3 regions of the Cellulosimicrobium protaetiae genome follow, and region 1 is predicted to be linked to each of the others. Evidence: predicted binding sites of a transcription regulator. Region 1 holds the regulator's gene; each other region holds the start of a gene.
What was found. The regulator HrcA, encoded in region 1, represses chaperone genes, less so after heat shock. The targets are predictions, from matches to a motif close to TTNGCACTCGNNNNNNNCGAGTGCNAA.
Positions count from the first base shown of each region.

Region 2: a site for HrcA is predicted at 3,348-3,374, ahead of FIC82_RS14440 (Hsp20/alpha crystallin family protein). Genes of this name have one in related genera too.
Region 3: a site for HrcA is predicted at 5,157-5,183, ahead of groL (chaperonin GroEL). Genes of this name have one in related genera too.

Region 1 is NZ_CP052757.1:2,312,338-2,322,458, forward strand. It holds gene FIC82_RS09705 (DUF2189 domain-containing protein) at 147-1,154, shown strand; gene FIC82_RS09710 (DUF2189 domain-containing protein) at 1,271-2,395, shown strand; gene FIC82_RS09715 (TetR/AcrR family transcriptional regulator) at 2,437-3,063, opposite strand; gene FIC82_RS09720 (RidA family protein) at 3,123-3,530, shown strand; gene FIC82_RS09725 (DUF3097 domain-containing protein) at 3,545-4,408, opposite strand; gene FIC82_RS09730 (MFS transporter) at 4,503-5,963, shown strand; gene hrcA (heat-inducible transcriptional repressor HrcA) at 6,042-7,058, shown strand; gene dnaJ (molecular chaperone DnaJ) at 7,180-8,301, shown strand; gene FIC82_RS09745 (16S rRNA (uracil(1498)-N(3))-methyltransferase) at 8,313-9,125, shown strand; gene FIC82_RS09750 (HIT domain-containing protein) at 9,122-9,484, shown strand; gene FIC82_RS09755 (PhoH family protein) at 9,606-10,121, shown strand, end outside.
Region 2 is NZ_CP052757.1:3,353,581-3,363,701, reverse strand. It holds gene FIC82_RS14455 (thiolase family protein) at 1-946, opposite strand, end outside; gene FIC82_RS14450 (class I adenylate-forming enzyme family protein) at 943-2,421, opposite strand; gene FIC82_RS14445 (biotin transporter BioY) at 2,441-3,109, opposite strand; gene FIC82_RS14440 (Hsp20/alpha crystallin family protein) at 3,469-3,954, shown strand; gene FIC82_RS14435 (FHA domain-containing protein) at 3,962-4,882, opposite strand; gene FIC82_RS14430 (VWA domain-containing protein) at 4,879-6,162, opposite strand; gene FIC82_RS14425 (PP2C family protein-serine/threonine phosphatase) at 6,255-7,544, opposite strand; gene FIC82_RS14420 (serine/threonine-protein kinase) at 7,541-9,892, opposite strand; gene FIC82_RS14415 (hypothetical protein) at 9,889-10,121, opposite strand, start outside.
Region 3 is NZ_CP052757.1:1,417,136-1,427,256, reverse strand. It holds gene FIC82_RS06150 (urease accessory UreF family protein) at 1-628, opposite strand, end outside; gene FIC82_RS06145 (urease subunit alpha) at 632-2,350, opposite strand; gene ureB (urease subunit beta) at 2,354-2,812, opposite strand; gene FIC82_RS06135 (urease subunit gamma) at 2,863-3,165, opposite strand; gene groL (chaperonin GroEL) at 3,334-4,959, opposite strand; gene FIC82_RS06125 (glycoside hydrolase family 15 protein) at 5,252-6,703, shown strand; gene FIC82_RS06120 (phytoene desaturase family protein) at 6,798-8,300, opposite strand; gene FIC82_RS06115 (cold-shock protein) at 8,320-8,523, opposite strand; gene FIC82_RS06110 (LytR C-terminal domain-containing protein) at 8,711-9,361, opposite strand; gene FIC82_RS06105 (DUF3263 domain-containing protein) at 9,441-9,761, opposite strand; gene FIC82_RS06100 (uracil-DNA glycosylase) at 10,002-10,121, shown strand, end outside.

The DNA of each region.
Region 1 (10,121 bases):
ATCCCGGCGTTTCCTCTAGCGCGCCCGGCGGAATCCCGACAGGGTGTACCCGACCGCGAAATGTGCGACCGACACAGGACGTCCACATCCGCGTCCTGCGGCGAGCACGCGCACCACGGTCCGAGGACGACCGACCGAGGAGACCCATGAGCGAGAGCACCGCCGGCGGCCCGCCGCGCGACGAGAACGAGCCGCAGCCATCCGAGGGCGCCGCACCGGTTCCCCCGACCCCACCCGCGTCCCCGCAGACGCCGCCGTCTCCCCAGCCGCCGGCGTCTCCGCAGCCGTCACCGTACGGCGCACCGCCCGCCGGTGCGTACCCGCCCCCGGCGGGGCCGCCTCCCGCGCAGCCTCCCTACGGCCAGCAGCCGCCCGGGCAGCCGCCGTACGGCGGACCGCCGCCGGGGCAGCCGCCCTCCGCGGGCCAGCCGGGCGGCTACCCGCCGCCCGCCGCGCCGTACGGGCAGCCGGGCTACCCCGGCCAGCCGATCCAGGTCCAGGACGCGTTCTCCTACGGCTGGAACAGGTTCACGCAGAACGCCGGAGTCATCATCGGCGGCGTCCTCACGTACGTGGCCGTCTTCGCGGGGCTGTCGATCGCCTTCTGGGCGATCCTCGTCGGGACGGCGACGACGACCGTGGACCCGGAGACGGGCGCCGTCAGCACGGCGGGCGGCTTCGCGTTCGGGTTCGGGCTGTTCGCCTTCATCGCGATCGTCGTGGTGCTCGGCTTCCTCGTCCAGGCTGCCGTCGTCAACGTGTCGCTCCTCGTCACGCGGGGCAAGAAGCTCGAGTACGCGGACTTCTTCCGGTACCCGAACCTCGGGAACGTGATCCTCGTGGCGCTGCTCGTCGGCCTCGCGACCGGCGTGCTCGCGATCACGTTCGTGGGGCCGATCGTCTTCGTGTTCTTCGCCCAGTTCACGCTGTTCTACGTCATCGACAAGAAGCTCGGGGTGTTCGACGCCTTCAAGGCGAGCTTCACGGTCGTCAGCAGGAACCTCGGCACCGTCGTGCTGCTGTTCCTCGGCGTCTACCTCGCGCAGCTCGTCGGGACGCTCCTGTGCTACGTGGGCCTCCTCGTGGCGCTGCCCGTCGCGCAGATCGCGACGGCGTACGTGTACCGCCGCCTCAACGACGAACAGCCCGTCTGAGCCCGGGGACGGTGCGCCTCCCCGCGCGGGCAGGCCCCTGAACAGCCAGGATAGGACCGAGCACGTCGAGGACGCGTGCTGCCCGCAGCACGTGACGACGAGGAACGAGGTGCACGATGACGGACCCCACGAACCCGGGCGGTCAGCCGCCCCGCGAGGACGAGCCGACGCCGGGGGACGGTTCCGGGACCCCGCAGCAGCCCACGGAACCGCCGACCGGCCCGGTCCCCGACCAGCCCGCCGGTCCGCCGGCGTCGACCCCTGACGCGGACGTCCCGCCGGCCTCGCCGTACGGCCCGGGCGGCGCGGCGCCGCAGGACCCGGCCGCTCCGCCGTCGGGCCCGCCTGCGTGGGGCGCACCGCAAGAGCCTGCCGCTCCGCCGTCGGGCCCGCCCGCGTACGGCGCGCCCGGTGCGTACGGCGCTCCCGCGGGTGCGCCGGGCGACCCCACGGCACCGGGCCCGACGGCGCCGCCGTCGGGCGCGTACCCGCCCCCGTCCGGCTCCTACCCTCCGCCGCCCGGCTCGTACCCGGTCGCGGCCGGTGGCTACGGCGCCCAGCCCGGGTACACCGGTCCCGCGTTCGCGGTGGGTGAGGCGATCTCCTACGGCTGGCGCAAGGTCACCTCGAACCTCGGGCCGTGGATCCTCGTCGCGCTCATCTTCATCGCGGTGAACGTCGCGTGGAGCTGGATCACGGGCGGGTTCGACCAGTTCCAGGACCAGTACGACTTCACGGACACGAACTTCGCCGCCGTCAGCGGCATCACGTTCACGAGCATCCTGCTCGGGATCGTCGGCACGGTCATCGGCTACCTCATCACCGCGTTCTTCACGCGCGGTGCGCTCCACGAGGTGGACGGGCGCCGGCCCGACGTCGCGGCGTTCTTCCGGATCGGCAACGTCGTCAACGTGCTGCTCGCGGCGCTGATCGTCGGCATCCTCACGGGCGTCGGCCTCGTGCTGTGCATCCTGCCCGGCCTCGCGGTGCTGCTCTTCTCCGCGTTCGTCTACTACGTCGCGCTCGACCAGGGCGTCGACGCGATCACGGCGATCCGGACGAGCTTCTCCCTCGTGGCCAAGAACTTCGGGCAGGTGTTCCTGCTCCTGCTCGCCCTCGTCGGCATCAACATCCTCGGCGCGATCCCGTGCGGCCTCGGGCTCTTCGTCACGATCCCGCTGAGCTACGTCGCGGTGGGCTTCGCGTACCGCCGCCTCACCGGGGGCGTCCCGGCCGTCTGACCCGGAGGCGTCGTGCCGGCTACGCCCCGGCGCGACGCCTCTCAGAGATCCGTGCCGAGCCCCCTCGCCCAGCCCCGCTCCACGGACCGGGCGGCGCTGCGGGCATCGTCCCCCGCAGCCCGGTAGAGGTGCACGAGCCCCGACGTCACGACGGGCTCGACCTGCTCGAACGAGAGCACCCGGGTGACGAGCAGCATGCACGCACCGTGGCCCAGCATCCACAGCTCGTGCGCGAACCCGAGGACGTCGACGTCGTCGTCGAAGCGACCGGAGGCCACCGCACGACGCACGGCCCCGACGAGGTGACCGAGCGTGGCGTCCGCCGCCCCGGAGTCGGGCAGCGGCAGCGAGCCGTCGAACATCAGCGAGTACAGCTCGGGGATCTCCCGGGCCGAGGCGGCGTAGGCCGCCCCGGCGGCGGCAGCGTCGCCGACCGGGTCGTCGGTCGCGGAGAGCGTGCCCAGGCGTGCGGCGAGCCGGGTGAACCCTTCCTGGCGCACGGCGCCGAGAAGGCCCGGCATGCCGTCGAAGTACGTGTAGACGGCCATGGTCGAGACCCCGGTCCCGGCGACGACGCCGCGCAGGGTGACGGGCTCGCGGCGGGCCAGCATGCCGGCGGCGCGGTCGATCAGCAGACCGCGGACTTCGGGGCGAGGAGGACGGACCACTGGACCATTCTATATCGGCGCTATAAAATAGCAGCGATACAGAATCGAGGAGGTCCGCCATGTCCGTCCGACTGATCAACCCACCCGCCCTGCCGCAGCCCGAGGGCTACGCCCAGCTGTCGGTCGCGGAGGGCTCCCGGCTCGTGTTCGTCTCGGGGCAGGTGGCGCGCGACGCCGAGGGCAACCCCGTCGGGGACGGCGACCTGGTCGCCCAGACCGAGCAGGCCTACGTCAACGTGCACGCTGCGGTCGTCGCCGCCGGCGGGTCGTTCGCCGACGTCGCCAGGCTGACGGTCTACGTCGTGGACTGGGAACCGCCCAAGATGGCGCAGCTCGTCGAGGGCGCGGTGCGCGCGGCGCAACGCCTGGACCTCGACCTCGTCCGTCCCATCACCCTCGTGGGCGTCGCAGCCCTCGGCGAGCCCGACCTGCTGGTCGAGGTCGAGGCGGTCGCGGTGCTGCCCTGACCCGGACGGTCCGGTCAGGGTGCCGTCACGAAGTCGATGAGCTCCTCGACGCGGCCGAGCAGCGAGGGCTCGAGGTCGGCGTAGGAGCGCACCGTGCCGAGGATGCGCTGCCACGCGCGGCCCACGTCCTCGGCGGTGTCCGCGGGCCAGCCGAGCTCGCGCAGGATGCCGCGCTTCCACTCGGTGCCCCGCTCGATCACGGGCCAGCGATCGAGGCCGACGCGCGCGGGCTTCACGGCCTGCCACACGTCGACGTACGGGTGACCGAGCACGAGCACGGTGCCCGCGGGGGAGCGGCGCAGCGCCTCGTCCGCGATGCGTCGCTCCTTGCTCCCGGGGACCAGGTGGTCCACGAGCACGCCCACGCGGCGTTGCGGCGTCGGGCCGAAGTCCGCGAGCGCCGCCGCCAGGTCGTCGACACCGTGCAGGGGCTCGACGACGACGCCCTCGACCCGCAGGTCGTCACCCCACACCTTCTCGACGAGCTCGGCGTCGTGCTTGCCCTCCACCCAGATGCGGCTGCCGCGGGCCACCCGGGCACGCTGCCCGACGACGGCCCGCGAGCCGGACGCGGTCCGCGTCGGGGCGGCGGGGGCCCGCGAGGTGACGGGCGGCGTGAGCTCGACGGGCTCGCCGTCGACCCAGAACCCGGGCCCGAGCGGGAAGGTCCGCGTGCGGCCGGAACGGTCCTCGAGCACGACGACGTGCATGCCGCCCGACTTCTCGACCCGGACGACGGCGCCGACCCAGCCGGTCTGCACCTCCTCGACGACGAGACCCCGTTCCGCCGCCTGCGGTCGGGACACCGGTCGCACGCGGTGGTGGGCGGGGGCGGGCGTGCCGCCGAGGACGTCGGAGCCGTAGCGGTCGAAGGACACGGCGTCACCCTAGGTCAGTACAGGGTGGCTGCGCGCGGTATCGGCTGCGGCTCCCGACGCGCGCGGAACCGGGCGCGGGTGGTACGACGGACCGGTGAGCCAGCAGAGCGCGGAGCCGGACCCGAACCGCTGGCGCGTGCTGCCCGTCTGCCTCGCGGTCGGCTTCATCACGACGCTCGACGTCTCGATCGTCAACGTCGCGCTCCCGTCGATCGAGTCGTCTCTCGACGCGGGCCCGACGGAGCTCCAGCTCGTCGTCGCCGGGTACACGCTCGCGTTCGGCCTTGCGCTCGTCCCGGCAGGCCGCCTCGGCGACGCGGGCGCCCGGCGATCCCTGTTCATCGCCGGGCTGGTGGGCTTCGCCCTCATGAGCCTCGCGTGCGGGCTCGCGCCGACCGACACGTGGCTGGGCGTCGCGCGCCTGCTGCAGGGCGTGAGCGCGGGCATCCTCAACCCGCAGGTCGTCGGGCTCATCCAGCAGCTGTTCTCCGGGTTCGAGCGCGGCCGGGCGTTCGGCATGTTCGGCGCGACGATCGGCGTCTCGACGGCGCTCGGCCCGCTGCTCGGCGGCCTCATCATCGCGGCGGCCGGGTCCGCGGCCGGGTGGCGGTGGGTGTTCCTCGTGAACATCCCGGTCGTGGCCGTCCTGCTGCCGTTCGCGTGGCGGCTCGTGCCGGGCCCACCACCCCGTGCGCCCGGAGGAGGGCGGCGACGGCGCCTGGACCTCGTCGGGCTGGGGCTGCTGGGCGCCGCGACGCTCGGCGTGATGATGCCGTTCGTCACGACGACGGGCCAGGGCGACGACGCGTCGCGGTGGTGGTGGCTCGTCGCGGCCGCCGCGGCGGGGCTCGCCGCCGTCCTCTGGGAGCGTCGGTACCAGCGGCGCACGGGAGAGGCCGTGCTCGACCCGCAGGTCGTCGGGCTCGGGTCGTTCCGCAACGGCGCGCTGCTCGGCCTCGCGTACTTCGCGGGGTTCACCGGGATCTTCCTCGTGGTGACGCTCTACCTCCAGGACGAGCTCGGCTACACGCCGCTCCAGGCCGGGCTCGTCGGCACGCCGTTCGCCGTCGCGTCCGGGGTGTCGGCGTGGTTCTCGGGCCGTTGGGTCGCGCGCTGGGGCCGCCAGCTCGTCGTGGGCGGCGTGCTCCTCGTCCTCGTCGGGGTGGTCGCGGCCGACGCCGTGGTGCGGCTGCTCGGGGACGACCCCGGCGCCGTCGGGCCGGCGCTCGCGGGCGCGCTGCTCATCGCCGGAGCGGGCAGCGGCACGGTCATCGCGCCGAACCAGACCCTCACGCTGTCCGAGGTCCCCGTGAGCCGCGCGGGGGTCGCGGGGAGCATGCTCCAGCTCGGCCAGCGCATCGGGTCGGCGGTCGGGATCTCGGTCGTGCTGTCCGTGTACTACGGCGGACTGGCGAGCGGTGACTCGGCGGCGCACGCGACGGGGCGCGCGCTGCTCGTGACGATAACGCTCGTCGCGCTCGCGCTCGTCGTCGGGCTCGTGGACCTGCGTTCGCGACGAGCGGAGGACCGCGGGGCGGGCCGCGCGGACGCGTAGGATTGGCACTCGGAGGTCGAGAGTGCCGACGCCCGCCCGCCCGCCCGGGCGGCACGGTGCGGCACGCGGGAGGTGGACGTGAGCGAGGAGCGCCGGCTCGAGGTGCTGCGGGCGATCGTCGAGGACTACGTCCTCACGCGCGAGCCCGTGGGGTCGCGCGTGCTCACCGAGCGGCACAGCCTCGGCGTGTCGCCCGCGACGATCCGCAACGACATGGCCGCGCTCGAGGACGCCGGGCTCATCGCGCAGCCGCACACGTCCGCCGGGCGGATCCCGACCGACAAGGGCTACCGCCTCTTCGTCGACCGCCTCTCGGGCGTGAAGCCGTTGTCGGCGCCCGAGAAGCGCGCCATCGAGACGTTCCTGTCCGAGGGGGTCGACCTCGACGACGTCATCGCACGCGCCGGTCGCCTGCTCGCGCAGCTCACGGGTCAGGTCGCGGTCGTGCAGTACCCGTCCCTGAGCCGGTCGGGGCTGCGCCACCTCGAGCTCGTCCCGGTCGGGGAGTCGCGCCTGCTCGTCGTGATCATCACCGACACCGGGCGCGTCGAGCAGCGCACTCTCGAGGTCGGGAGCGTGCCCGACGAGGGCACGCTCGTCGAGGTGCGTGCGCGGCTCAACGCCGCGGCCGCGGGCAAGCGGCTCACCGACCTCGCGTCGGGCCTCGCCGCCGTGACCGAGAGCTTCCACCCCGACGACGCCCCGCTCGTGCGGGCCGTCGGCGACCTCGTCGCCCAGACGCTCGCCGAGGAGAGCGAGGAGCGCCTCGTGCTCGCGGGCACCGCGAACCTCGCCCGCGCGGGCATGCGGTTCGAGCACGCGCTGCGCCCGGTGCTCGAGGCGCTCGAGGAGCAGGTCGTGCTGCTCGGCCTCCTCACCGAGATGGCCGCGGAGTCGGGCGTGAGCGTGCGGATCGGTCACGAGACCCAGCTCGAGGGCCTCGTCGACACCTCCGTCGTGACGACCGGTTACGGTAACGACGGGGACACTGTCGCGCTGGTCGGCTCGATCGGCCCGACCCGCATGGACTACCCCGGCACGATCGCGGCGGTGCGTGCCGTCGCGCGCTACCTGTCCCGGGCGCTCGGCACGTGAGCCGCGCCGCGCTCGCCCTGCCCGCGACGGTCCGCCTCCACGGGCGCCCGACGCACCCACCAGCCTCTTCCCCGACCGGCCCGGCGCCGGCCTCACCACCCGCACCAGCAGAGAGTGACGCGTGAGCGACTACTACGAGATCCTCGGCGTGGCCCGTGACGCCAGCCAGGACCAGATCAAGAAGGCGTACCGCAAGCTCGCGCGCGAGCTGCACCCCGACGTCGCCGGCGAGGAGGCGGGGGACCGCTTCAAGGACGTCGCGCGCGCGTACGAGGTGCTCTCCAACCCCGAGAAGCGTCAGCAGTACGACCTCGGCGTCGACCCGAGCGCGCCCGGCGGCGGCAGCGGCCCCATGGGCGGAGGCTTCGGCTTCCAGGACATCTTCGAGACGTTCTTCGGCGGCGGGCAGGCGCAGCAGGGTCCGATCCCGCGCGCCCGTCGCGGGCAGGACGCGCTCGTGCGGCTCGACATCGACCTGTCCGAGGCGACGTTCGGTGCGCAGCGCGAGCTCCAGGTCGACACGGCCGTCGTGTGCGGGACGTGCGGCGGGTCGTGCTGCCGCCCGGGCACCTCGCCGCGCACGTGCGACGTCTGCCACGGCCGCGGCACGGTCCAACGCGTCGCGCGCTCGTTCCTCGGCCAGGTCATGACGAGCGCCCCGTGCGCCGCGTGCCAGGGTTTCGGCACCGTCATCCCCGAGCCGTGCGCGGAGTGCTCCGGCGAGGGCCGCGTGCGCAGCCGCCGCAGCATCACCGTCAACGTCCCCGCGGGCGTCGACACCGGCACGCGGATCAAGCTCACCGCGCAGGGCGAGGTCGGCCCGGCCGGCGGCCCCGCGGGCGACCTCTACGTCGAGATCCGCGAGCGCAACCACGACACGTTCGTGCGCCGCGGCGACGACCTGCACTGCACGCTCCAGGTGCCCATGACCGCGGCCGCGCTCGGCACGGTGCTCGAGCTCGAGACGCTCGACGGCGCGCAGGAGATCGACCTGCGCCCGGGCACGCAGCCGGGCCAGATCGTCACCCTCAAGAACCTCGGCGTGGGGCACCTGCACGGCAGCGGTCGCGGCGACCTCAACGTGCACATCGAGGTCCAGGTGCCGCGCGAGCTCGACGAGGAGCAGGAGCAGCTCCTGCGCTCGCTTGCGACGCTGCGCGGCGAGGAGCGGCCCGAGCCGCGCCTGTCCGCCGCGCACCCGGGCGTGTTCTCGCGCCTGCGCGACAAGCTCTCCGGTCGCTGAGCGGGCCGCGCATGAGTGCTCCGGTGTTCCTCGCCGAGACCGGGCTCGACGCCGTCGGGCCGGGCGACCGCTACGTCCTCGACGGGGCGGAGGGGCGCCACGCGGGCGTCGTCCAGCGTCGCGGGACGGGGGAGCGGGTCGACGTCGTGGACGGGGACGGGCTGCGCCTGCGGTGCGTCGTCGAGCAGGTCGAGGCGGGCCGCGTGATCCTGCTCGTCCAGGAGGTCGACCGCGAGCCCGCTCCCGCCGTCGTCGTGACGCTCGTGCAGGCGCTCGCCAAGGGCGACCGCGACGAGATGGCGATCGAGGCGGCGACGGAGATCGGCGTGGACGTCGTCGTGCCGTGGCAGGCGGAGCGCTCCGTCGTCGTGTGGCGCGGCGAGCGCGCCGCGAAGTCGCGGGCGCGCTGGCTCGCGACCGTCCGCACCGCGACGAAGCAGGCGCGGCGCGCGCGGCTGCCGCACGTCGAGGTGGCGCTCGACTCCCGCGGCCTCGCGGCACGGGTGGCCGACGTCGTCGCGGCCGGCGGCCAGGCGATCGTGCTCCACGAGGAGGCCGCGTCGCCGCTCGCCGACGTCGCGCTGCCCGACGGCGTGACCACGGAAGGTGGCGCGGCACCCGAGGTGCTGGTCGTCGTCGGCCCCGAGGGCGGGATCTCCGAGCGTGAGGTCGCCGACCTCGCCGCGGCCGGGGCCGTCGCTGCCCGGCTGGGCCCGCACGTGCTGCGCACGTCGACCGCGGGACCAGTCGCCGTCGCGCTGCTCGCCGAGCGGCTCGGCCGCTGGGGCGTGGCGGGCGGGCCTGGACTACCCTCGGGCGCATGACGAGCACCGCACCGCGCACGGAACCGGACTGCCTCTTCTGCCGCATCGTCGCGGGCGGGCTGCCCGCCGACGTCGTCGCGACGAGCGAGCGCGCGATCGCGTTCCGTGACATCAACCCGCAGGCGCCCGTGCACGTGCTCGTCGTGCCGCGCGACCACCACGGCGACATCGCCCAGCTCGCCGCGGCCGACCCGGCGCTGCTCGCGGACGTCGTCGCGCTCGCCGACGAGGTCGCGGGCGAGCAGGCCGACGGGCAGTTCCGGCTCATCTTCAACTCCGGGCCGCGCGCCGGGCAGAGCGTGTTCCACGTGCACGGCCACGTCATCGCGGGTGCCGAGCTCGGCTGGACGCCCGCCTGAGCCCTGCGCGAAAGGACGTGTGGGGCCCGGGCGCGCTCGGTACGATGGAGGCGATCTGCGGGGCCGTGGCGGCCCCGGCCCCACCGCCCGACCGAAGGAGCGCAGCGGCGCAAGCCGGCTCATGACCTCTCTCTCCCGAGACCTGCCCCGAGAACCCGACCCCCAGCCGCACCGGGTCGAGCACCGCATCGTCATCCCGACCCACGTGCCGATGGTGGCGCTCCTCGGCAGCCGTGACTCCGTGCTCCGGGCCGTCGAGTCCGGTTTCCCCTCGGTCGACGTGCACGTGCGCGGCAACGAGATCGCGGTCTCCGGGCCTCCGGGGGACGTCGCGCTCGCCTCGCGCCTGCTCGACGAGCTCGTCGAGGTCGTGGAGGCCGGCACGCAGCTCACGGCCGACGTCGTGTCGCGCTCGATCGCGATGCTCACGGCCGCGACGGCGTCGCGACCGGCCGAGGTGCTGACGCTCAACATCCTGTCGAGCCGCGGCCGCACGATCCGGCCGAAGACGGTCGGGCAGAAGCGCTACGTCGAGGCGATCGACGCGAGCACCATCACGTTCGGCATCGGGCCCGCCGGTACCGGCAAGACGTACCTCGCGATGGCCAAGGCCGTCCAGGCGCTGCAGTCGAAGCAG
Region 2 (10,121 bases), 1.0 Mb from region 1:
CGGCGAACGCCTCGACGACCTCGACCGCCGTGACGTCGTCCAGCCGCGCACCCGCACGGTCGAGCGCTGCGCGGACCGCGGGGACCGGGCCCCAGCCGGGCAGCGCCGGGTCGCACCCGACGGTCGCCGACGCGAGCACGCGCAGGCCCGGGACGCCGACGTCACGTCGCACCGCCTCGGGCACGACCACGACCGCTGCCGCGCCGTCGCTCACGGGGCTCGCGGTGGCCGCCGTGACGGTGCCGCGGGGCGTGAACGCGGGCGAGAGCCGGGGGAGCACGGCGGGGTCGAGGCGACGTGCCCGCTCGTCGCGCGCGAGCGTCGTCCCCGGCGCGCCGACGCGGACCGTCTCGGCCGCGAACCGGCCGCCCGCGTGGGCCGCGAGCGCCCGCGCGTGGCTGCGCAGCGCGTACGCCTCCTGACGCTCCCGGGTCACCCCGCGGCGGCGGGCGAGCTCGTCGGCGGCGGCGCCCATGCCGGGGTCCGCCCACGGGGTGGGCGCGAACGCCGCCCGCGCGTAGGGCACGTCGCCCCACGTCGTGCGGTGGGCGCGGGTAGGTGCGCTCGACGCGCTCTCGGTCCCGCCCGCGAGGACCAGGCGCGCCTCGCCCGCCCGGACCTGCTGGGCGGCGAGCAGCACCGCCGCGAGACCGGACGCGCACTGCCGGTCGACGGTGAGCCCGGGCACGGAGACGTCCAGCCCGGCGGCGAGCGCCGCGACCCGGGCGACGTTCCCGCCGGGCCCGGCGCAGCAGCCCAGCACGACGTCCGCGACGGCGTCCTCGACGCCCAGGGACCGCGCGTCGGCCAGGGCCGCGCCGAGCGCCCCGGCCGCGAGATCGACCTCGGACAGCGACCGGTGCCCGTGACCGGCCGTCCCGATCCAGGTGCGGCGTGCCGCGACGACGACGGGCACGTCGTCGCGCGCCGCCCGGGCCGGGCTCATCGCAACGGCTCCAGGCCCGACCGCGCGAGGTCCGTCCCGCGCAGCGCCTCGCTGACTGCCCCGCGCGCGGGCTTGCCCGACGGCGTCCGGGGCAGGGCGCGCGTGCCGTACCAGCGCCGCGGCCGCTGGGCCGGGGCGAGCGCGGCGCGCGCGACGCGCTCGAGGTGGGCGCGCAGGCCGGGGCGCTCGTCGCACTCCACGACCGCGCTCACGACCGCGCCGAGTCGGCGGTGCGCGGTCCCCAGCACGACGACGTCCCGCACCCCGGGCACGGCACGCAGCACGACCTCGACGTCCTCGGGCACGACGGTCGCGCCGCCCGTGAGGATCGCGCCGTCCCCGCGCCCGCGCAGCACGAGGCCGCCCCGAGCCGTCGCGCCCGGGGCGGCGCCGGACTCGGCTCGGGTCGATCGCTCGGGGAGGGGGTCGGCGAGGTCGCCGACGGTGCTCCACGCGCCGTCGCGCCGCAGCGGGCCGGTGGCGCGCGCGAGGTAGCCCCGCGAGACCCAGGGCGAGCGGACCCAGACCTCGCCGACGCTCGCCTGCGGCAGCGGCCGCACGGCGAGGTCGACGCCCGGGAACGCGCGCAGCCCCGACCCGTCGGGGTCGTAGGCGACGAAGGAGAGCTCGACCGCGCCGTAGTACGCGAGCACGTCGACGCCGAGCGCCGCGGCGCGCGACCGCGCCTCCGGGGGGAGCGACGCGCCGCCGACGACCGCGTGCCGCAGCCGGGACGGCGCTCCCGCGGCGACGGCGTCGAGCACGTCGTCGAGGACCTGCGGCACGAGGTGCACGACGTCGCTCGTCGCGAGCGCGGAGGTCGTGGCCGCGGGGGTGCGCGTGAGGTAGGCGCACGCGCCGACGGCGAGGGTGTGCACGGCAGCGAAGCAGTAGAGCGACGAGGCGAGCGGGCCCGGGACGAGCACCGTGTCGGTGGGCCGCAGGCGCAGGAGCCGCGTGACGTCGTCGAACGACCCCGCCCACGACGCGCGCGTGCGCACGACCGCGCGCGGCCGGCCCGTGCTGCCCGAGGAGAAGCCCGCCCACGCGAGGTCGTCCGGGGCGGCCGCGTGGCCCGTGCCGGGGCCCGCACCCCCCTGCGGGGCGGGCCCCGGCACGAGGTCGGGGACGGCGCCGGTCCCGCGCGGCAGCGGCACCTCGACGAACGTGCGGGGCGCGAGCGTGCGCAGGACCTCGGCGCGGTGGGCCCGCGGCCACGCCGCGTCGCACACGAGCGGCGTGGCCCCGAGGTGGTCCGCGGCCAGCACCGCGGTCAGCAGGTCCAGCGGGTCGGGCAGGGACACGGCGACGAGGTCGCCGGGACGCGTGCCGGTCGCCGCGAGGTGCGTCGCCCCCGCACGGACGTCCGCGGCGAGCGCGGCGTACGTGCGCGACCGCTCGGGCGTGCGCAGGGCGGGGCGCCCGCGCAGGGCCGGGTCGGCGGCGTGTGTCAGGACCTGGGGGGCGACGGGCACGCGGACACTCTCGCAGGTGTCAGGAGGCGGTGCGGTCGGCGGCCGCGGGGCGGCCCGTCCGGCGCGCGGCCGGGTAGGCCCGCACGACGCCGACCGTGATCGCCGCGGCGGCCAGCGCCTTGAGGACGTCGCCCGGGAGGAACGCGAGCGAGAGTTGCGCGGTGGTCGCGAGCGGCACGCCCGTGACGAGCGACTGGACCGGCACGCCGAACGCGTAGACGACCGCGATCCCGCCCACGACGCACGCGACGAGCACGCCGCCGAACGTCACCCGGCGCAGCCGGTCCACGAGCCAGCCCACGACCGCCGCCCCGGCGAGGAAGCCGACGAGGTAGCCCGCGGACGGCCCGACGAACGCGCCGAGGCCGCCGCGCCCGCCCGCGAGGACGGGGAGCCCTGCCGCCGCGAGCGCGAGGAACGTCGCGACGGCGAGCGCGCCACGCCACGCCCCGAGGATCGTGCCGGCGAGCATCACGCCGAGCGTCTGGAGCGTGATCGGGACGGCGTTCCCGAACAGCGCGACCGAGCCCGGCATCCCGAGCGCCGCGATCAGGGCCGCGAACGTCGCGACGCGCGCCGCGTCGCCTGCGTCGAGGGCGAGCGGTCCGCGGGTCCCGGCCGCCGGGGCGGGGGTCGTCGTGGCGGTCCGGGGCGTCCCGGCGGTCGTCCCGGTCGATGCGTCGGTCATGGCGCTCCCTGCGTCGTCGTGGCGGGTCGGTGCTCGACCCGTCGTGGCCACGTCCACTCTCCCGACTCGCGGTGGTGCGCGACGACGAGGGCGCGGACGACCGCGGTGGCGTCGCGTGCACGAATCGCACAAGCGGTTGGAGGGTTCCCCCAACAGGATCGCGCCGACGGGTGGCGGAACCCGAGGAAGCCGACAAACGTGCTTCCCGATGGCCTCGGCCGGGATTCGCGACGACCTCTTGGCACTCCCCGGGGGAGAGTGCTAGAACAGTCGTGTAGCCGCCCGTGAGGTGCCTACCTCGCGGGAGCACCGACCGGTCCCGGACGGTCCGGGACCGACCGACGAGGGAGGTGAGAGGTGTGGCTGCGATGACCGACCCGTTCACGACCACCTTCGACGCGATGGATCGGCTGGTCGGCCAGCTCGCGTCCGGGGCACGCGCGACCGCCGCGTCGGCGTCGGGTGGTATGCCGCTCGACCTGTTCCGGGCGGGGGACCACTACGTCCTCACGATGGACCTTCCCGGGGTCGACCCGGGGACGATCGACGTGTCCGTCGAGGACCGGACGCTGACGGTCCGCGCCGAGCGCAGCCCGCGGACCGACCCCGACGTCCAGTGGCTCGCGCGCGAACGGCCTTCGGGGACCTACGCGCGCCAGCTCACGGTGGGGCGCGGGCTCGCGCTCGACAAGATCTCGGCGTCCTACGAGGACGGGGTGCTGTCGCTGACCATCCCCGTCGCGGAGGAGGCCCGGCCCCGCCGGATCGAGGTCGCGCACCGTGCGGGCAGCGGTGCGGCGACGCAGCTCACGGCCGAGGCCGAGCCTCGGGCGAGCGAGGGCTGAGCCCCGCTCAGACCTCGCCCGGGAGCGCCTGGCGGACGACGAGCCGCGTCCAGGCGCCGAGGTAGATCCGGTCCCCGTCGGACAGCTCCCGTCGCTGCCCGGCGGGGATCGGGTCCGTCGGCAGCGGTTCGCCCGCGGGGCTCACGTAGGTCCCGTTCGACGACTGCAGGTCCTCGACCCACCACCGCTGGCCGTCCGTGCTGAGCTGGCAGTGCCGACGCGAGACGCCGGTGTCCGCGCCGCAGTCGACCTGCGGGTGGATACCCCGCGACACCGACGGGCGCCCGACGAGCACGCTGCGCTCGCGCAGCACGACGAGGCCGGGCAGGCCCGCCGAGGGCATCGGGTCCTCGGGCTGCTGCGCCGTGTACCAGTCGGGGTCGATCCAGATCTCGACGACCCACTGGTCCGGTCCCGGGACCGGGGGCGTCGGCAGGTGGGTGCCCGACGTCGCGGGCTCGCCCGGGACGGCGGGCTCGCCCGCCGCGCCTGCCTCGGGGGCGGTGGGCGCGGCCGGCGTGGGCCGCGGGGGCGGGGTCGACGACGACGCCGCGGTCGCGGCGGAGGCCGGCAGCGGGGGCGGGGTGGCCCCCGAGGCCGTGCCCGCCACGGGTGCCGCCGGTGCGGGCGGCGTCGGGCGCGACGGCGGGTCGAGGGAGAGCGCGGACGGCGGGTCGACCGGGTCGGGCAGGGCGCCCGTCGTGAAGTCGTAGCCGCAGTTCTCGCAGAACAGCGCGCCGCCGGGTGCCGGCGACCCGCAGTTCGGGCATGTCGTCGCGGGCGCGGCGGGGGCGCCGCCCGGCGCGGGAGTCGAGCCGCTCGGCGCGGACGCGACGGGCGTTGACGCGGCGCCGATCGGTTCGCCGCACACGTCGCAGTAGTCGGTCGACTCCGACGGGTGCCCGTTGGGGCAGACGACGGCGCTCACCGGCGGACCCGGGTCGTCTTCGTCGAGGCGGTGTCGAGCGCCATCTCGTCGAGGGTCGAGGTGTTGCGCTTGAGGCGCACCGTCCCCTGTTCCTCGTTGTCGATGTCGACGACCTTGCGCAGGCGGGACGTCGCCTCGTCGTTGCCGGTCTGCTGCGCGAGCTGCACGGCGCGCCCGAGCTTGACGGTCGCCGTCGCCTCGTCACCCGAGGCCTTGGCCGCCAGGCCCTCCTGGATCGCGGCGGCGAGCTCGGTCTGGCCCGTGTAGTGCGCGACCTCGGGGTTGATGCGCGTGGTGAGCGACTCGTCGTCCGACCACTTGGCCTTGACGAGGCCGGAGGAGACGACCTCCCCGTTCACCGCGAGCTGGACGCGCGCCGCGAGCTGCTCGGAGCCGACCGGCTTCGACGCGACGCGGACCGCGACGTGGTAGTCGCGCGACTCGTCGCCCCACGAGCCGGTCGGGTAGGAGCCCGTGAGCGGGTTGACGTCGGCACGGCGGTTCGTCAGGTCCTCGACCGTGGGAGCGACCTGGCGCACGAACAGCACCTGCGAGCCCTGCGGGGCCCACACGCGCAGGTCCGCGGAGGCGACGCCGCGCGCCATGGACGCCCGCATGAGCGTCTCGAAGTCGGCGGCGATCTCATTCGGGTCCGCGATGAGGCCTACCGTGCCGAGCAGCGCGGTCGAGATCTCGCGCAGCTCGTCGACCTGCCAGCGGGACCCGACGCCGCGAGCGTCGCACTGGAAGTGCCCGGTGACGTCGCGGACCGCGGCGGAGAGGTTCGCCCGCGGCTCCGACTCGTTCTTGCCGTCGGTGAGGAGGATCGCGTGCCGCTGCGCCGCCTGCGGGACCGTCGCGAAGAGCTGGTCGGCGAGGCGCAGCCACGTGCTCATCGCCGTGCCGCCGCCGGGCGTGAGCATCGAGATCGCGCGCCTCGCCTCGGCACGGGCGCCCGGCTCCATCTGGACCATCGCCATGCGCGCGTTGGGGTAGGGGAAGACGCGGTTCGCGACGTGGCTGCCGCCGACGATCGCGAACCACGTTCCGTCGAGGATCTGGTCGACGGCGACCTGCGCGGCGTGCTTCGCGGCCTCCATGTTGCGGCCCGACATCGACCCGGACGTGTCGACCATGATGATCTCGGCGACGCCGCCCGCACCGCCGACGCTCCCCGCGCTCCCGGCCCCCGTGCACGTCACGGTGACGATCGCGTGGACGTCCGTGGCGCCCTCGGACAGGAACTCGTTCTGGTAGACCTCGGCGGCGAACTCGGCCATGGGGGCTCCTTCGGTGGTGCGGGTGTTCGTGCAGGCTATCGGGTCGTGTGCGGGTCGTGCGTGGCGGGGGAGACGGCGTCGGGCCGCGTGCGTCAGCTCCGCGGGATCGTCGTCTCGAGGTCCGGGTCGAGCTCCGCGGGTGCGGTGGCCGACGACCGGTCGAACCGGGCGAGCGTCGCCGTGATGTTGTCGCGCCCACCCTGGGCGTTCGCCCAGTCCACGAGCGCACCGGCCAGCGTCTGCGGGTCGTCGCCGACGCGCCGCCGGGTGTCGTGGAGCAGCACGGCGAGGTCCGCCGCGGGGGAGCAGTAGTTCCACAGGCCGTCCGAGCAGACCAGGACCCAGCCGTCGCGGTCGGGGAAGGTCGCGGCCGTCCGGGCGACGGGGTCCGGGGCGTCGGGGCCGAGCCAGCGCGTGATCGCGTGCGCCTGCGGAGAGCTCTCCGACTGGGCGCGCGGGATGCCCTGGGCCATCATCTCCTGCGCCCACGAGTCGTCGACGCTGAGCTGCTGCGCCTCGCCCTCGTCCGGGATCCAGTAGGCGCGCGAGTCGCCCACCCAGCCCGTGACGACGAGCGGGCCGTCGACCACGGCCGCGACGAACGTGCACGACGGCGGGTTCTCGCGGTCGGCCATCGCGCCGACGGTCGCCAGGATCGCGTCCTGCGCGGCGCGGGAGGCGTCCCCGACGAGCGCCGACCAGGCGGCGACACGTGCCGTCGGCTCGCCGACGACGGGGGAGGTCCCCTCCGGGGCGCCCGCGGCGAGCACGTCGCGCGCCGCCCGCGCGGCCGCGAGGCTCGCGACGTCGGAGTCGGGCGCGGAGGAGACGCCGTCGCACACGACGAGCGCCGCGAACGCGCGGTCCGCGGTCGCCGACGCGCTCGCGGCGAGCGCCATCGCGTCCTCGTTGCGGGAGTGCCGCACGCCGCGGTCGCACACGCCGGCGACCCAGGTCGCGGGACGCTCGGCCCAGTGGTCGCGCTCCGAGGCCGCGGGCTCGCCGCACTCGCTGCAGTACCCGTCCTCGGCGACAGGCCCCCCGCAGCGCACGCACGGACGGACGCCGGTGCCCGGTCCTGGTACGGCACCGTCCGGGGCCGTGCCGGCCCTCGAGGCGTGCCCCGGAGGGACGTGCGACGGCGCGGGCTCGTCGCCCGGGCCGTCGGGACCTCGCTCCGCCGCGCTCCCGGCCGGCGGGATCGTCGCGAGCGGGGTGCCGCACGCCTCGCAGAACCTCGCCCCCTCGGGCGACGGCTCGCTGCACGCGGGGCACGAGAGGAGGGCGGGCACCTCGGCGGGAACGGTGGCGGGCACTGTGACGGGTTCCTTGACGGGCTCCGTGACGGCTCCGTCCACGGTGGGTGACGGGGTGTCGCTCATCGGACCGTCCACCGCCGCACCTCGTTCGCCCGGTCGACGAGCGTGATGCGCTCGTCGCGCGAGTCCGTGAGCGACGCGAGCTCGCGGTACGCGCCCTCGAGCGCGTCGCGCAGCGCCGGCTCGTCGGCGGGTACGCCCGCGATCCGGGTCGTCGGCTCGGGCCCGGACCGCGTGACCGTCTCGAGCGCGGAGCGCAGCACGCCGACGGAGAGCTCCGCGCGCTCGCGCGGCGCGATCGACACCGTGGCGACGCTCGCCATCGCGTCCGCGAGCGCGGGCAGGCCGCGCCCCGACTCGGCGAGCAGGTGCGCGCGCAGCGTGCGGGACTCGACGTACGACCCGCGGGTCGGGCCGACGAGGTCGAGCGCGTGCAGCGCACCGTCGAGGTCGCCCCGCGCCTCACGGACGCGCATGAGGCCGAACGCGGCGGGTGCCGTGTAGTTGGCGTCGGTGCGCGCGCAGATCACGTAGAGCGACTCGGCGATGTCGGGCTCGCCGCTCAGCTCGCAGGCCGCGGCGAGCGCGAGCTTGGGCGCGAGCTCGCCGGGCACCTGGCCGTAGACGGCGTTGAAGGACGCGCGCGCGCCGACCGGGTCGCCCTGGGCGAGCTGCTTGAGCCCGCCCAGCCACGCCGCGCGCCACTCCCACGGGTCGTCGTCGAGGATCGCCTGGATGGTCGCGTCGACGTCGCCCCACCACTGGGCCTCGAGCGCGGCGCGCGCGAGCGCGAGCCGGGCCTCGATCGTGCTCTCCGGGGCGTCCATGAGGGCGACGATCCGGGCCTCGGGGTCGGCGATGTTGATGCCCGCGAGCCAGGCCGCCATGGGGTCGTGGTCGTCACGCCGCAGCGCGGGCAGCTCGTCCCACGCGAGCGGGCGCGCCGCGACGTCGGCGACCGGGGCCTCGAACAGCACCGACGCCGCGGAGTGCAGCGCCGGGTTGCCCGGGCCCGCGTCGGCGGCGACGACCTCGCGCAGCACCCCGAGGAGCTGGGTGCGCATCTCGTCGGCCGTCGCGAACCGGTCCGCGGGGTCGAGCGCGCAGGCCTTGGCGAGCAGCCGGTAGAACGAGTCGTACTGCTGGAAGACGGGTGTGTCCGCGACCGGGGGCAGGGACGCGACGTACGTCGACGTGTTGCCCCGGAAGTCGAGCACGAGCGTCGCGAGCGTGCGGCCGATCGTGTAGATGTCCGACGCGATCGACGGGCCCACCTCCGCCACCTCGGGCGCCTGGTACCCGACCGTCCCGAAGATCGCCGACGTGAGGTCGTCGCTGCGCCGCACGCCGCCGAGGTCGATGAGCTTGACGCCGTCGCCCTGCTGGATGACGTTCTCCGGCTTGAAGTCGCAGAACAGCAGGTTGTGGTCGTGCAGGTAGGCGAACGCGGGGAGGATCGCGAGCACGTACGCGAGCGCCTGGTCGACCGGCATCGGGGCGATGACCCCGTTGTTGTCCTCCCGGCGCTGCTGGAGGATCTCCTTGAGCGACTCGCCGCCGACGTACTCCATGACGGTGTAGCCCGCGCCCTCGTGCATGGCGAAGTTGTAGATCTCGACGATGAGCGGGTGCTCGACCTCCGCGAGGAACTGCCGCTCGGAGATCGCCGCCGCGTACGCGTCCGGGTCGCCCGAGTTGAGCAGGCCCTTGAGCACGACCCACCGGCCGGACACGTTCTGGTCGCGAGCCAGGTAGATCCAGCCGAGGCCACCGTGCGCGAGGCAGCCGACGACCTCGTACTGCCCGCCGACGAGGTCGCCGGGCGAGAGCTGGGGCGTGAAGTCGAAGCGGTTGCCGCAGTGCGGGCAGAAGCCGGACGTCCGGCCGGGCTGGCCGTCGCGGCCGCGGCCCACCTTCTCGCCGCACGCCGGGCAGAAGCGCTTGCGCTCCGCGACCTCGGGCACGGCCATGACGGACTGCAGGGGGTCGCGCGCCGGGACCGACGGGACGGTCGTCAGGCCCGCGCCGAGGCCGCGGCCGCGCAGGCGCGTCGAGGACGTCCCGACGCGGCGCGTCGCCTTCGAGCCGGTCGCCGCCGTGCGGGCCGAGCCCAGCGCGGCCGTGGCGAGGCGGCTCGAGCTCGTGCGACCCGTGCGGGTGGAGCGCTCCGCGTCGGGGTCGGCCGCGGACGTCGGGCCCGTGCCGGGCCGACCCTGGACGAAGCCGGTCCCGAGCATGGCCGACGGCGAGGCGGCCGCGGCGGTCCCGGGGGCGGGCGCACCGGCGGTTCCGGTCGCGGCCGGCGTTCCGCCGGAGCCGCCCGCGGGTGCGCCGCAGACGTTGCAGTAGCCGTCCTCGATGGTGCCCGGGCAGCCGGGCTCCGAGCACGGGACGGTCGCGGTGGTGGTCACGACGACGCTCCTTCCGGGGTGGGCAGGTCGCGGGTGAGGAACTGGTACTGCTCGACGAGGAAGCGGGCGAGCGTGACGTCGCACGGCACGGCCTCGACGGCGTCGCGCGCCTCGGCGTGGCCCGAGCGCACGGTGGGGGACGCGGAGCGACCGTTGGACTCGGCCTTCGCGGCGAGCCGCTCCAGGCTGTAGCGCAGCTCGGCGCGTGCGCGCAGGGGCCGGGTGTAGG
Region 3 (10,121 bases), 900 kb from region 1:
GCCCCCGGCGGCCGGCCACCGCCCGGCCACCCGGACCTGGTCCGGTGCCCGACGGCGCTCGCTCGGACGACGTGGTGCCCGCGCCCGGGTCGGGTGACCCGTCGGCGCGGCGCGCGTCGGCGCGGCGCGCGTCGGCGACGAGCACCGCCGCCTCGTCCAGCGCGGCGACCGCGGGATGCCCTGCCCACAGGCGGCGCAGCAGCCGCAGAGAACCGCGCCCCAGCCGCTGCGACGTCTCGCGCAGCGCGGGCGACGGTGTCCGGGCCGTCCAGGCGAGCCACGTGTCGGCGAGGTCGTGCGCCGCGGACACCACGCCGCCGGGCGTCACGCCGTCACGCACCGCGGACGGCGCGCCACCCGCGGGAGGCCACCCCGCGCCGTCGGGCACGGGACCGGCCGCGAGCGCGACGTGCCGCGCGACGACCGCCGTGGCCGCCTCGACGCGCGTGACCGTGGCGAGGCGCGCGCGCACGTAGTCGGGCACGCGCGCCGCGGGCATGCCCGCTCGCAGCGCGGGTTCGAGGCCCGCGGACTGCGTGTGCCCGCCGGTGGGCAGGCGCGCGTCGGCGAGCAGCGCGAGCATGAGCTCCGCGCGCCCCTCCCCGTCGACCTCGGGCGTCTCGCTCATGGCTCAGAACAGCGAGTAGAGCTGCGCGAGCGGCAGCCGGTCGGCGGGCGCGGGGACGACGAGCTCGCCGTCGACCTCGATCGCGAAGGACTCCGGGTCGATGTCGATCTGCGGCAGGTAGTCGTTGTTCTTCATCTGCGCCTTGCCGACGCCGCGCGTGTCCGCGACGGGGAGGAGCTGTCGGGCGAGCCCGAGCCGCTCCTCCAGACCGTCGTCGAGCGCGGCGGGCGAGACGAACGACATGGACACGTCGGCGCCGATCGCGTCGGCGAGCGCGGGCCGCATGAGCACGGGCTGCGGCGACGGGATGGACGCGTTCGGGTCGCCCAGCGCGCCCCACACGAGCGCGCCGCCCTTCATGACGACGCTCGGCCGGACCCCGAAGAACTTCGGCTCCCACAGCACGAGGTCCGCGACCTTTCCCGGCTCGACCGACCCGACGTACGCGTCGATCCCGTGCGCGACGGCCGGGTTGATCGTGTACTTCGCGACGTAACGGCGGGCCCGCAGGTTGTCGGCAGGGAGCTCGGGGCCGCGCGCGCCACCGGGGCTCGCGCCGCGCCGCGCCTTCATGACGTGCGCGACCTGCCACGTGCGCGTGACCACCTCGCCGATGCGGCCCATGGCCTGCGCGTCGGACGACGTGATCGACATGGCGCCGAGGTCGTGCAGGACGTCCTCGGCGGCGATGGTCGTGCCGCGGATGCGCGACTCGGCGAACGCGAGGTCCTCCGCGACCTGCGGGTTGAGGTGGTGGCACACCATGAGCATGTCGAGGTGCTCGGCGACGGTGTTCACGGTGTGCGGGAGCGTCGGGTTGGTCGAGCCGGGGATGACGTTCGGGTGGCTCGCGACGGTGAGGATGTCCGGCGCGTGCCCGCCGCCCGCGCCCTCGGCGTGGAACGCGTGGATCGAGCGGCCGCCGATCGCGCGCAGCGTCGACTCGACGAACCCGGCCTCGTTGAGCGAGTCCGAGTGCAGCGCGACCTGCAGCCCCCAGTCCTCGGCGGCCTTCAGGGCCGCGTCGATCGCGGCCGGCGTCGAGCCCCAGTCCTCGTGGACCTTGTAGCCGCCCGCCCCCGCCATGGCCTGCTCGCGCAGGCCCTCCGCGCTCACGGTGTTGCCCTTGCCGAGCAGCAGGACGTTCACCGGGAGCCGGTCGAGCGAGCGGTGGATCGCCTCGAGGTGCCACGCGCCGGGCGTGACCGTCGTGGCCTTGGTGCCCTCGCTCGGCCCGGTGCCGCCGCCCGCGACGGTCGTGATGCCCGTGGCCAGCGCCTCCACGACCTGCGACGGCGAGATGAGGTGCACGTGCGAGTCGATGCCACCCGCGGTGAGGATCTTGCCCTCCCCGCTCACGACGTCCGTGCTCGGCCCGATGTGCAGGTCGGGGTGGACGCCGTCCGCGACGTCGGGGTTGCCCGCGCGCCCGAGCGCGACGATCCGTCCGTCCCGGATCCCGACGTCCGCCTTGACGATCCCCCACCAGTCCAGCACGACGGCGTTCGTGACCACCGTGTCGAGCGCGCCCTCGGCGCGGGTCGTCGACCCCTGCGCCATCGACTCGCGGATCGACTTACCACCGCCGAAGACGACCTCCTCGCCGCCGAACGTGCGGTCCTCCTCGACCTCGATCCACAGGTCGGTGTCGCCGAGGCGCACCTGGTCGCCCGTCGTCGGGCCGTAGAGCGCGACGTAGCGCTCGCGCGAGATCGCGACCATGCGTCAGCCCTCCTCGGGTGTCGTCGTGCTCCGTGCGCCGAACCCGGGGTCTCTCCCCACGTCCGCCGGATCCTGGGGAGCGACCCCGGGCTCAGCAGGCTCGGTCGCGCGGTCCAGCGCCCCGCCGTCGGGCTTGCCGCGCTGGAGGCCGGGCACTCGCCGTCGACCGCGCAGGGCGACGGCCTCGACCTCGGCGGACGCGCCCGGCTCGAAGCGGCGCGACGTGCCGGAGGGGACGTCGAGCCGGAACCCGTGCGCGGCGGCGCGGTCGAACGAGAGCGCGGCGTTGGCGTCGGGCAGGTGGAGGTGCGAGCCGATCTGGACCGGGCGGTCCCCCGTGTTCGTCACGACCAGCGTCACGCGCTCGTCGTCCGTGCGGTCGGCGTTGAGGACCACGGGCACGTCCTCGGTGCCGCGCTTGAGCCGGACCGCGCCGGGGCCGCTCGTGCTGATGCCTGCCATGTCTCGCCTCGCTCTCGCTGAGCCTCGTGCGCGCGCCGGACCGGTCCGGCTCAGGCGATCGGCTGGTGGATGGTGACGAGCTTGCGCCCGTCGGGGAACGTCGCCTCGACCTGGACGTCCGGCAGCATCTCCGCGACGCCGTCCATGACCTCGTCGCGGCCGAGCACCTCGCGCCCCGAGACCATGAGCTCCTCGACGCCCGCCCCCTCGCGGGCCCGCTCGATCACCCACGTGGTGAGCAGCGCGACCGTCTCGGGGTAGTTGAGCAGCACGCCCCGCTCGCGCCGGTCGCGCGCGACCATGCCCGCGACGGCGAGCAGCAGCTTCTCGGTGTCCGCGGGCGTCAGGTGCATGACGGCGATCCTGCCGCGCGTTCGTTTCGGGCGTGTATACACCGCGTTATACGTCCGTGTACCGGTGCGGTCCCGGGCACGACGAAGGCCGCCGACCGGGCGAACCCGGCCGACGGCCTTCGATGTCCTGCGACCTCCCGGACAGACCGGGAGAGGGTCAGGCGTGGATCAGAAGTCCATGCCACCCATGCCACCGGTCGGGTCGCCCGCGGGGGCGGCCTTCTCCGGCTTGTCGGCGACGACGGCCTCGGTCGTGAGGAAGAGCGCCGCGATCGAGGCGGCGTTCTGCAGCGCGGAACGCGTGACCTTGACCGGGTCGTTCACGCCGGCGGCGAGGAGGTCCTCGTACACACCGGTCGCGGCGTTGAGGCCCTGGCCGGACGGGAGGTTGCGCACCTTCTCCGCGACGACGCCACCCTCGAGGCCCGCGTTGACGGCGATCTGCTTGAGCGGGGCGTCGATCGCGGCGCGCACGATCTGCGCACCGGTCGCCTCGTCGCCCTCGAGCTCGAGCTTCTCGAACGCCACGGCACCGGCCTGGATGAGCGCGACGCCACCACCGGCGACGATGCCCTCCTCGACGGCCGCCTTCGCGTTGCGCACGGCGTCCTCGATGCGGTGCTTGCGCTCCTTGAGCTCGACCTCCGTCGCGGCACCCGCCTTGATGACGGCCACGCCGCCGGCGAGCTTCGCGAGGCGCTCCTGGAGCTTCTCGCGGTCGTAGTCGGAGTCCGACTTCTCGATCTCGCCACGGATCTGGTTGACGCGACCCTGGATCAGGTCGGCGTCGCCCGCACCCTCGACGATCGTGGTCTCGTCCTTGGTGACGACGACCTTGCGCGCCTGGCCGAGCAGGTCCAGCGTCGCGTTCTCGAGCTTGAGGCCCACCGTCTCGGTGATGACCTGGCCGCCGGTGAGGATCGCGATGTCCTGGAGCATGGCCTTGCGGCGGTCGCCGAAGCCCGGGGCCTTGACGGCGACGGACTTGAACGTGCCACGGATCTTGTTGAGCACCAGGGTCGCGAGCGCCTCGCCCTCGACGTCCTCGGCGATGATGAGGAGCGAGCGGCCGGCCTTCATGACCTGGTCGAGGACCGGGAGCAGGTCCTTCACGTTCGCGATCTTGGACTCGACGATGAGGACGTACGGGTCCTCGAGCACGGCCTCCTGGCGCTCGGGGTCCGTCTCGAAGTAGCGCGCGAGGAAGCCCTTGTCGAAGCGCATGCCCTCGGTGAGCTCGAGCTCGAGGCCGAACGTGTTCGACTCCTCGACCGTGATGACGCCCTCCTTGCCCACCTTGTCGAGGGCCTCGGCGATGAGCTCGCCGATCGCGGGGTCGCCGGCGGAGATGGCGGCCGTGGCGGCGATCTCCTCCTTGGTCTCGATCTCCTTGGCGGCGTTGAGCAGCTGCTCGGTCACCGCGTCGACGGCCTTCTCGATGCCGCGCTTGACGGCGATCGGGTTGGCGCCGGCCGCGACGACGCGCAGGCCCTCGCGCACGAGCGCCTGGGCGAGCACGGTGGCGGTTGTGGTGCCGTCACCCGCGACGTCGTCGGTCTTCTTGGCGACCTCCTTGACGAGCTCGGCACCGATCTTCTCGTACGGGTCCTCGAGCTCGATCTCCTTGGCGATGGAGACGCCGTCGTTCGTGATGGTCGGCGCGCCCCACTTCTTGTCGAGCACGACGTTGCGGCCCTTGGGGCCGAGGGTGACCTTGACGGTGTCGGCGAGGATGTTGAGCCCTCGCTCCATGCTCCGACGAGCCTCCTCGTCGAAGGCGATGATCTTGGCCATGGGGAATGATCCTCCGCTGGTGGCGTGTGGCGGTCGGCCGGCGCCCGCGACGGACGGCCCGCGACGGGCGGCGTTCATGTCACGCCGCCGGGGCGGGCCTCACCTGTCGACCTGGTGTTGTGCGCCGCACCCGCGGTGAGCGGCTGCCTGCGCTGGTCACTTCTGTCACTCTCATGACGAGAGTGCTAACGCCATTATTGGCACTCGCACGGTGCGAGTGCAAGACAGCCCGTCAGGGCTCTCCCTCGTATCGCGACGGGCGAAACCCGCCGTGCCGCCCGCTCCCCTTAGGATGCGCGGTGTGATCCGCGCAACACCGTCGTGGCGCCTCGCAGCAGCCCTGGCCGGCTTCGTGCTGGTCCCTGCCCTCGGCCTCACCGCCGCGACCGCCGTCGCAGCCCCCACGGGCGAGCACATCGACCTGTACCAGGACGGCGTCGCCGTCACGACCGCCCCCGACGGCGGCACCGCGCTCCTGCGCCTCGCCCCCGGCGCCGCGGCGACGTACCTCGACGGCAGCCGTGTGCTCGACCCCGCGACGCTCTCCCCGTTCACGGTCGCCGACGGCGTCGACCCCGCCGACGGCGAGGCGGACCGGCTCGCACAGGTCGCCGGGACCCGGCTCGACGCGTCGGCGCTCCTCGACCCCGCCCGGGCGCAGGACGCCGCCGCCGCCTCGCGCGCGTGGCTCGCGTCCGGCGTCGTCCCCGGCGCTGACGGTCCGTTCGCAGCCCTCGGCGAGGCCGCGCTGCTCGACCTGCGCGCCCTGACCCTCGACGACGGCGCCGCGCTCGCCGCCGCGTCGCCCAAGTGGCGCTACGTGTGGCCGCGCGACGCGTCGTTCACCGCCGCGGCGTTCGCGCGCACCGGTCACGTCGACGACGCGCGGGACGTCCTCGGCTTCCTCGCCCGCGTCCAGGAGGACGACGGGTCGTTCCACGCGCGCTACCTGCCCGACGGCTCGGGCGTGCCCGACGACCGCGGCCTCCAGTCCGACGGCGTCGGCTGGGTCCTGTGGGCAGCCGACGTCGTGCTCGAGGAGACGCCCGTCGGCGAGCGCCGCGAGGTCGCCGCCGAGCTGCGGCCCCTCGTCGACGCCGCGGCCGACCACGCGCTCTCGCTCGTCGACGGCGAGGACCCGCTTCCCCCGCCGTCGAGCGACTACTGGGAGGTCGAGCCCACGGCGCTCACGCTCGGGACCGCCGGACCCCTCCTCGCCGGGCTCGAGGGGGCCGCCGACGTCTACGCCGCCGTGGGCGAGACCGACCGGGCGACCGACGCGACGCTCGCCGCCGCGCGGCTGCGCATGGCGGTCGAGCGGTCGTTCGGGTCGCAGGGCTACCCGCGCCACGTGACCGGCGGCGCGCGCGACGCGTCGACCGCGTTCGTGCTGCCGCCGTTCCAGCCCGAACCGCTCGCGGGCGCGGACGCGGCGTGGCGCGCGTCGGTCACCGAGATGCTGCGCCCGGCGGGCGGTCTCGCGCCCGGCGCGGGCTGGCGCGAGGACGGCATCTCCTGGACGCCGCAGACGACGCTCTACGCGCTCACCGCCGCGTCGTCGTCGGACCCGGAGGACCGTGCCGACGCCCGGGAGTGGCTCCGCTGGGTCGACGACCACCGCACCGCGTCCGGCGCGATCCCGGAGAAGGTCCTCGCGGACGGCTCCCCCGCAGCCGTCGCGCCGCTCTCCTGGAGCTCCGCCCTCGTCGTCCTCGCCCTCGCGGAGCTCGACACCGCGAGATAGCGCCAGGACTCGCCGAGGGAGAACCCTGGCATCACGAGGGAGAACCCTGGTCCGCCGCAGGAGAACCGGGGTCCGCCGGAGCAGTTCCGGGGGCCTACCTGCGCGGAGCGAGGTTCGGCGTCGGTGCCAGGCTCGGCTCCTCCCGCACGTCGAACTCGCGGCGCAGCACGCGCCGCGCGGCGTTCCAGCCGCCGAGCCCGTGCACGCCCGGACCAGGCGGCGTGGACGCCGAGCACAGGTACACGCCTTCCAGCCCGACCGCGTACGGGTCGAGCCGGGGCGTCGGGCGCGCGACCATCTGCCACATGCTCACGGCACCGCCCGCGATGTCGCCGCCCACGTAGCTCTCGTCGTGCGCCGCCATCTCCGCGGCGGGCACGCAGCGGGACGCGACGACGAGGTCCCGGACCCCCGGGGCGAACCGTTCGAGCTGACCGAGGACGTCCTCGGTCACGTCGCGCGTCGAGCCCGCAGGCACGTGCGCGTAGGTCCACAGCGGCCGCAGGCCGTTCACCTCGCGCGCGGGGTCGACGACGGTCGGGTCGCTCGCGAGGACCATCGGCCGCGCCGCGTGGCGGCCGGCCGCGACGTCCGCCTCCGCGCGCGCCATCTCGGCCCGCGTCCCGCCGACGTGCACCGTCCCGGCACGCCCCACCTCGGGGTCCGTCCACGGGACCGGCCCGGAGAGCACGAGGTCGACCTTCGCGGCCGCGTCGCCGTGCCGGAACCGCCGCAGGGCCCACTCCGTGCGGGGCGACAGCCGGTCGCCGAACACGTCCGCGACGACGCCGGGAGCCGTGTCGAACACGTACGCCCGGGCCCGTGGCAGGTCGGCGAGCGCGCTGACGCGGTGACCCGTGACGACCTCGCCGCCGTGCGCCCGCAGGTCGTCCAGGAGAGCCCCGACGATCGCGCCCGACCCGCCGCGAGGAAGCGGCCAGCCGCCCGGGGCGTGGCCGAGCGACGCGAGCAGGAGCGCCGTCCCCGCGGCGGCCGGCGAGGGCAGGCGCGAGATCGCGTGCGCCGCGACGCCCGTGAGGAGCGCACCCCCCTCCTCGGTCCGGAAGCGCCGGCCCCAAGCCGCACTGCCCTGCTCGAGGACGGCCGCACCGAACCGTGCGGCGACGGCGGCGCCACCGGGCGTCAGCGTGCGCCCGGGGACCGAGCGCTTGTCACCCAGGGCGAGCGCGACGACGTCGCGCCAGCCGTCGGCGAGCGGGCCGAGCAGGCTGCGCCAGGCGTCGCCGTCAACACCCAGACGCTCCACCGTGCGGTCGAGGTCGTGGAACGCGATGCCCGCACGGCCGCCGTCGAGCGGCTGCGCGTACGACACCTCGGGCACGAGCAGCTCCACGCCGCGCGCACCCAGGTCGAACGCCTCGAAGAACGGCGACGCCCACGCCATCGGGTGCACGGCCGAGCAGAGGTCGTGCACGACCCCGTCCGCGAGACCGAGGTCGAGCGTGCGCGAGCCGCCGCCGATCGTGGGCTGCGCCTCGAGGACGCGCACGGCAAGACCGGCACGTGCGAGGGTCACGGCGGCGGCCAGCCCGTTGGGGCCTGAACCGACGACGACGGCGTCGAGGTTCTCCGTCACGCGACCCTCGCGTGCGGTGTCAGAGGGGCCGCACCTGCTCGGCCTGCGGGCCCTTCGTGCCCTGGCCGAGCTCGAACTCGACCTCCTGGCCCTCGTCGAGCGTGCGGTAACCGTCGGTCTGGATCGCGCTGAAGTGCACGAAGAGGTCCTGCCCGCCGGCTGCGGGCGTGATGAACCCGTAGCCCTTCTCGGAGTTGAACCACTTCACGGTGCCCTGAGCCATTGACGTTCTCCTCGTGCATCGTCGCCCGCGAGGCGACCCCCGCCCCGTGGTAGCCCGAGCCTAGCCCGGGAGCGGCCCGCACGGAAGGTCGGACGCGCGGCGCGACGCAGGCAAGGACTCCGACGAACGGGCAGGTCACACGGGTGCGCTCGCCGCCCGGGAGGGAACGAGATACGCAGCGCGGCGGTCAGCCGACCGGGGTGAGCTCCGACTTGACGATCACCACGACGTCGCCGGCGCGGAGCGTCTGCTGACTCACCTGCTCCGCCGGGATGCCGAGGATGGCCGCGACGGCGGCGGCGCTGTCGCTGCGGTCCTCGGCGTACCAGACGGTGGTCGCGGAAACCTCGTCCGGGTCGCCCTCGTAGTCCGCGGCCTCCACGTCCGTGAAGCCCTGGCTCGTGAGCGCGTCGCGACCCTTGCCCGCCTCGCCACCGATGCCGCTGGCGTTGAGCACCCGGACGTTGGCCGAGGGGTCGGCGGCAGCCATGAGCGTGGCGATGTCGGGCGCCGCGGGCGTCTCCTCAGCCGGCGGTTCCTCCGTCGCCGGGGGCTCCTCGGTCGCCGGAGGCTCCTCGGTCTCCTCGGCGGGCGGCGCCTCGGTCTCCCCGGCCGCGGGGTCGGTGGACTGCGCCTGCGGCGGGTTCTCGGTCGCGCCGTTGTCCGACAGCAGCGCGACGCCCCCGTACGCGAGGCCGGCGAAGACGACGGCGACCAGCAGGAACGGCCACGTCTTGCTCCACCCGCTGCGCGGCGTGCGGTGCACCCCCACGGGGGAGCCCTGCTGCGCGGGCGCGTCGAACTCGTCGGGCGCGTAGGGGTAGCGGCTCTTCGTCACGGCGACAGGGTAGCCCGGTCAGGCCCGTTGGCTAAACGCCCGGTTCGCCCGGACTTCACGGGCGAAGGTCCGTCGCACGTCAGAGCCCTTCGAGCCGACGGGCCGTGCGAGCCCGCTGCCTGGTGGAACGCATCCGGCGCAGCCGCTTGACGAGCATCGGGTCGTGGGCGAGCGCCGCCGGGGAGTCGATGAGCGCGTTGAGCACCTGGTAGTAGCGCGTCGCGGTCATGTCGAACAGCTCGCGCACCGCCTGCTCCTTGGCGCCCGAGTACTTCCACCACTGCCGCTCGAACGCCAGGATCTCCTGGTCGCGCTCGCTCAGGCCCGACGACGGGTCCTCCTGGACGGTCGGGTCGCCGACCGCGTCGGGTCCGTCGAGCACGTACGCCGCCTCGCTCATCGTTCCCTCCCTGCACTCTCTCGTCACCAGGCCTGCGCACGGCGGTGCGCGCGACCGCCTCTCAGCGTACGCACGAACCACACCGGTGTCATTCGTCCTCGCCGGAGTCTCGAAGAGGCGCCCCGTGAGGCCGTTAGGCTCGGTGCCGTGGAGAGCGCACCCGCCCAGCCCGTCGACGTCGACCCGGTCGCGGCCCCGGCCGTCACCGAGCCGACTCCGCCCCGCCCCCCGCTCGCGAGCATCATGGCGCCCGACTGGGCGCAGGCCCTCGCGCCCGTCGAGCCGCAGCTCCACGCGCTCGGGGACTTCCTGCGCACCGAGGTGGCGGCCGGACGCGAGTACCTGCCCGCGCCGTCGGCG